One region of the Alteromonas pelagimontana genome, then DNA from elsewhere that is predicted to be linked to it. Evidence: predicted binding sites of a transcription regulator. Region 1 holds the regulator's gene; the other holds the start of a gene.
What was found. The regulator LexA, encoded in region 1, represses DNA repair genes until DNA is damaged. The targets are predictions, from matches to a motif close to TACTGTATNNNNATACAGTA.
Positions count from the first base shown of each region.

Region 1 (3,428 bases):
TGAAATAAGCGGAAGCGATTCTCTTACGGATCAGTCGATTAATCCAATTCAGCGTATGATGGCTATTAATACCGATTGGCAGATAAATGATCACTTGGCGAGAAACGAGTGGGAGCAGCTCTTCCTACATAGCACTAACGGGTTCAGTAACCGTTAGCTACGTTCTGAGCGAGTCATTATCACTACGGGTAGACATAAGACTTTATGTACGGCAATGACCTTCTTTTAATATCGGCACGTTCATCTGAAAAGGAAAAGTTATGTTAAGAAAGAATGCAAAATTAGGTACAATTTTGGCGATGGGATTATTCTGTGCGGGTGCTAATGCAGCCCCTGAGACCTATAAAATTGATCCTGGTCATACAAGCGTTATCGCCTCGTGGAGTCACTTTGGCTTTTCTCATCCTACCGCTGCGTTTAATGGCGCAGAAGGTACGATTACTTTTGATGCTGACTCGCCTGAAGATGCAAAAATTTCGGTTAGCATGGACGTTGAAACTGTAGATAGTTTTGTGGAAAAGCTTAACGAAGAGTTTTTAGGTAAAGATTATTTTGATGTTGAGAGCCATCCTAAAGCTACCTTTAAAAGCACGAAAGTGGTTGCCAAAGGAGGCGACAAGTATGACGTCCACGGAGACTTAACAATAAAAGGTATTACCAAACCTGTGGTAATGCACGCCACGTTAAATAAGCAGGGTAAACACCCAATGAATCAAAAGCCTACTGTTGGTTTTGATGCTGAAGCAGAAATTATGCGTTCAGAATTTGGATTAGGAAAATATGTACCTAACGTAGGTGATAAAGTTAAATTGCGTATTACTACCGAAGCGCAACAGTAATTTGTCCAGCGGTTCGCTCCGGCGAGCCGTTATCATTACTTTTGTTACACAAAATTATTAAATAACCTCACCCCGGATAAGCCGCGCCGCTCAATATCGATCTTTTCGCGCCTAGCATCGTTGCGCTTTCTAATCATAGCCTGCTATGACGTATCAAATCCCGCCTTGCTATGCGCAAAAAGCTCGTCATCAAACCAGAATTAGCTTAAGAACAATCGAAAAGATACATATAACAACCTGATTTAAAAGGATTTTTAAAGTCAATACGCCAATTCTTATCCCAAGTTGGGGTTAGATAAAACAGCAACACCCAATCACTCTTGAAAAACACTAACCCAAACTGTTGCCTGACCATAACCTCTTAACGCTCTTCCCCGCAGGACTTTTGCGCAAAGCTTTAAGCAACAAGTGAAGGTTATTAAGCCAAAATGCTGGAATAAGAACGGTCAAGCAGAGCCATCAAATTAAATTTTTTCCCGCATCGGATAAAAAAGCTTGCTCACTTTTCGCAGTTAAAGAATTATTCTATCCTAATGCGCTTACAATTAGGTTACCGAGGCTCCCAAAATAGACGCAAAAAAACGAAAGTATTGCGGCTATCAAGGCTGCGAATTACATCCAATCCGCATTGCGGATTACACCTACTGCTATTCCTTCGATAGAAAATGGCTGCGAGGCCAAATCTACCTTAATAGGTGAGAACTCTTCATTCTCGGCATGAAGCAGCACTTCGCGACCGCGCTTCTCAAGTCTTTTAACTGTGACATCTTCATCCACCCGAGCCACCACAACCTGACCATTATGAACATCATTAGTACGGTGCACAGCGAGTAAATCACCATCTAAAATACCAATATCTTTCATACTCATACCGCTTACACGTAACAGAAAATCTGCTTGAGGGTGAAACAATGCGGGATCAACTTTATAATGCGCTTCAATATGTTGCTGGGCCAAAATTGGCTCACCGGCAGCCACGCGTCCAATCAGTGGTAACCCTTCCTCTTCATCATTATCTGCTTCCAAAGGAATGGTGAGTTTAATACCTCTGGAAGTGCCAGGTAAGATTTCAATTACCCCTTTTCTTGCCAGGGCTTTTAAATGTTCTTCTGCCGCGTTTGCCGACTTAAAACCCAGCTGGCGGGCAATTTCGGCGCGTGTGGGCGGCATGCCAGTATCCAACATGGTAGTTTTAATAAGTTCGAGAACTTCCGTTTGTCTTGGGGTTAGTGGACGCATACACAGCCTGATTATTTATACAGTTGAAGAAAGTATATACCGTTAACAGTAAATCGCAACTCTTTGTGTGGGTTCCGGTTCAACTCCCTAAAATTCCACCGGAGTTGAACTGAATTACTCATTTATACCTTTATGTATGTCCTGTCCATGGACACTTGAAACGCCTTTGTTACTTCAATCTATGCTGAACCTTCGCTATTTAAAAAATATCAGGGAGGTAATAACTTATTGTTATAATCGTTGCAGGAAGAGCGTCATCCCATAAATAACTTCGGTAGACGCAGTATCGAAAAAGTGTATTAATCGATAGTATGTTAATCATAATAGAGAATGATATTCTCGTTGCTTTTATGGACAGAGGTAATTATGGACTTTGGAATGTTTAGCGACAGCAAACGCAACACCGACGAGATCGGAAAGCTTTGGGAGAGGCTAGTTCCGCTTGAGAGAGCATTAGAAGAACAAAACAAAAAATTATCTAAACAAGAAAAGAAAATATCAATTCTCGACGAGAAAATAAAAAAGCCCTCCGATACAGCAGAGGAAGCTAGAAGTGCCTTTCTCTCAATTACTCAGCATAGATCTCGTATAATGAGGATGAAAAAAGAGATTAGTCAATACCATGTAGAAGCTGAGAAAATGCTAGAAGCAGTTAAAGGTATTGATGAAGACGCTAAGCATTACTCCACAAAGCTTGCAGAGATTAAAGGCTCATCTTCCGAGCACGCAAGCCAAATAGAGATACTCCTGAAGGATTCGGAGGAACTGAAGTCATCACTTACAGCCAACACAAAACATCTCAGTGAATTAGTATCTGAAAACACAGAGCTAGAGTCTAATCTGATAAAAATTGACCAACAGGTCTCTGATATTGACGAGTTTCACTCAAAGTCTGAGTCCATGCTAAAAACAGTTGTGTCTAATCACGCAAAAATTCGCGACCTTAGAGATGAAATCTTGGGGTACGAAGAAAATGACGAATCTGGTGAAACTCAGAAAATAGAAGGCCTAAAAGACGAACTTGAAAGTAGCTATCAGAAAATTAAAGACCAACTAGCAAACTTAGAGTTAGAATTGGAGAATACTTCTGAAAATACATTAAACAGGTATCACGAAATACTTAAAACATCCGAAGACAAAAGCGAGAACCAATTAAAGTCATACAGAAATAAATATGAAGAAACTTTCGAAGAGATAAATAAATTATTACCTCGTGCACTGACGGCAGGACTAAGTTCGGCGTACGATGAAAAGGTCAATGAAGAAAGAAGGTTCCAAGAAAGTCACAATAGCTCATTTAAGAGGGCAATCCAGGGGCTTATTGCAATATCAATTATTCCATTTTTTGTC
Region 1 is NZ_CP052766.1:1,962,446-1,965,873, forward strand. It holds gene CA267_RS08755 (YceI family protein) at 261-839, shown strand; gene lexA (transcriptional repressor LexA) at 1,452-2,078, opposite strand; gene CA267_RS08765 (coiled-coil domain-containing protein) at 2,445-3,428, shown strand, end outside.

Region 2 (3,428 bases), 440 kb from region 1:
TAAGCCCCGCCAGTACCACTGCACACAGCGCATAAACTGCATTCCATTGACCATGTTCATGAGCGCCTTGACCACTGGTAATGAAGCCCTGCAAACTGAAAGCGTCGACCGCCCAATTAAGCGCGTAGCCCAAACCAATACTGGCCGACACCACGCTAAACAGATAGAGGTATAAAGAACGCATCCCGAGTTCCTTGACTATTACGCCCATGGTGGAAATATTCGTCGCCGGGCCTGCCAGTAAAAATACCAGTACCGAACCGGGAGACAATCCCGCAGCCAAAAAGCCCACGGCAACAGGTGTCGATGCAGTGGCGCAGATGTACATAGGAATGCCGATTACTGCCATTATCAGCATGGCAATAAAACCATCGCCCCATTGGGTTAAAAAGTTAGTAGGCACCCAGGTTTGAATGACGGCCGCGAGTACTAAACCAATTAGTAACCATACTGCAATATCAGCCAACAGCTGGCCGGTGGCGAATTGAAAAACAGTGGCAATATTGCCTTTTTCCCTGCTTTCAGTTTTTATTGTCGCACTGGGCGCGGTACCTGAACAATCTGATGGAGCAGGTACCGACTCAGCGGGCTTACTGCCACAACAGGACGTAGAAACTGCAGGCGTTGCCGCCGCTTTACTGCTACAACAAGAGGTCGATTCACTGGTTTTAGCCTTTGCCGCAGGAGAGCCAGAGCAACAACTTTTTTGCTCTGAAGTAGAAGACACAGCTCGCGTTTTACTATTTTCGCTACTGTCGGTATCAAACCACTTCACCATCAATCCTGCATACACAGCGCTGATAACCGCGGCAACAGGCCGTACAATGGCGAATAAAGGGCCTAACAGCGCGTAGGAAACAGCAACAGAATCGACCCCGGTTTCAGGCGTCGACACTAAAAACGATACCGTAGCCGGTTTCGAAGCACCGCTTCGCCTTAGCCCTACGGCGGCGGGAATAACACCGCAGGAGCACAGCGGCAGTGGCGCGCCAATAATTGCAGATTTTCCCACCGCGCCAAATGAGTTAGAGCCCATGTGCTTTTGTAGCAACGAGATAGGCACCAACTCGTGCATGACGCCAGCGACCAGCAATCCCAGTAATAACCAGGGCGCCGATTCCATAAATAGACTAACAAAGTTTTGTGCCAGTAATGCTAAATCGTTCATAATGGTTCCGTAGACGCTAATATTTGCAAAATAGAACAATGGTCGGCGCTTTCCGGGCCTCCGCAGCAGGCAGTATGAAGCCGCTGCAGCGAACGCTGAATACGCACCAATTCACCAATTTTTTCGCTTACCTGATCAATTTTCTGCTGGGTGTGATGTTTCACTTCTTCGCAGGTGTGATCGCCGGGATGAAGTTGCAGCTCCAGCAGCTCGCCAATTTCATCCAATGTGAAGCCCACCTTTTTCGCCCGTTGAATAAACAACAGTCGCTCTTTATCCGACTGGGCGAAGATTCGATACCCTCCCTGCGACCGCTGCAATGGTGCCAGCAAACCTTTATTTTCATAAAAGCGGATCGTATCGACGGTAACGCCGGCTTCTTTCGCCAACTCACCTATTTTTAGTGTTGATGATTCTTTCATGGGATGCATTATAAACTCTGGACCTGGCTCTAGAGTCAAGTGTAATAAAAATATCCGTGATATCGAGTGTTTTTTGTTTCTCAGGCTACCTACAATTCTGCTTTAGGCCTTCACTACGAGTATCTTCTTCTGTACTTACGGTTTAATCTACCGTTGCTCTTACGCTGTATAAATTCACAGTTTTGTCTGGCATAATTACGGCGTCTTTCGGCCACTTGTAGCGCATTGTCTTCTAAGGGCCTACACCTTCAAAGGCGATAAATTCTTAAAAATATTGTACGCAGCGTTACATTTACGCTCAAATCGCCTTAGCTTTTTAATAATGATAAGACAGGTAACCAAACATTATGGATGTATCCCTACTGCTTGACGACTTAAACGACAAACAACGTGAAGCTGTCGCGGCGCCACTCTCAAATATGCTGGTATTAGCTGGTGCTGGTAGTGGAAAAACCCGGGTACTGGTGCACCGTATCGCCTGGCTGATGGAAGTGGAAAACATTGCCCCGTTTTCCATTCTGGCGGTAACTTTTACCAATAAAGCTGCACGGGAAATGCGCGGCCGAATCGAATCCTTGATGGGTCGTGGTTTACACAATATGTGGATTGGTACGTTTCACGGCCTGGCTCACCGGCTGTTACGCAGTCATCATGCTGAAGCGGGCCTGCCAGAAAACTTCCAGATTCTGGACTCCGATGATCAATACCGGCTGATACGCCGAATTCTACGCGCCATGAATCTGGACGAAAAACATTGGGCTCCCCGCCCGATCCAGTGGTACATCAACGGCAATAAAGATGAAGGCTTGCGCCCGCAGCATATAGAAACTCATGGCGATCACACACAGCAGAAAATGCGGGATATTTACGCCGCCTATCAGGAAGCCTGCGATCGTTCCGGGTTGGTAGATTTTGCAGAATTATTGCTTAGGGCTCACGAGCTATGGGCGAAAAATCCGGAAGTGTTAGCGCATTATCAGAAGCGTTTTCGCGCGGTACTGGTGGACGAGTTTCAGGACACCAACAATATTCAGTATTCCTGGTTACGTATGTTATGTACCGGTGCGAACAACAACATTATGATCGTGGGCGATGACGATCAGTCAATTTATGGCTGGCGCGGCGCGAATGTAGATAACATTCATCATTTCTTAAAAGATTTTCCTGCGCCAGCCACTATTCGGCTGGAGCAGAATTACCGTTCCACTGCCACCATTCTAAAAGCGGCAAATGCAGTAATTGACAACAATTCCGGACGTTTGGGTAAAGAACTGTGGACTGACGGTAGCGACGGCGAATTAATCTCGGTGTATGCCGGTTTTAATGAACTAGACGAAGCGCGCTTTATTGTTTCGCAGATTAAAAACTGGTTACAGCAAGGAAACGCACTGGCAGAAAGTGCCATTTTGTATCGCAATAATGCTCAGTCACGGGTGCTGGAAGAGGCCTTATTGCACGAAAGCATCGCGTATCGGATATACGGCGGCCTGCGCTTCTTCGAACGACAGGAAATTAAAGATGCGTTAGGTTATCTGCGCATGATTAATCACCCCCACGATGATGCGGCTTTTGAGCGGGTGGTCAATACGCCAAGCCGCGGAATTGGTGAAAAAACCCTAATGCAGGTAAGAGAAGCCGCGCGCCAGCATAATTGTTCCTTATGGCAAGCGAGTCACTGGCTGCTGAATGAAAATGCCCTTAAAGGACGTGCTGCTAATGCGTTACAGAGTTTCACTACATTAGTTAGCGAGCTAGAGCAACAAGTGCAGGATTATCCGCTGGAAGAACAAGCCGATACAACGATAAAAAAATCTGGCTTGTATGCCATGTATCAAGCT
Region 2 is NZ_CP052766.1:2,400,538-2,403,965, reverse strand. It holds gene CA267_RS10650 (SO_0444 family Cu/Zn efflux transporter) at 1-1,168, opposite strand, end outside; gene zntR (Zn(2+)-responsive transcriptional regulator) at 1,165-1,590, opposite strand; gene uvrD (DNA helicase II) at 1,938-3,428, shown strand, end outside.
Region 2: the regulator LexA is predicted to act here: its motif matches at 1,753-1,772, upstream of uvrD (DNA helicase II).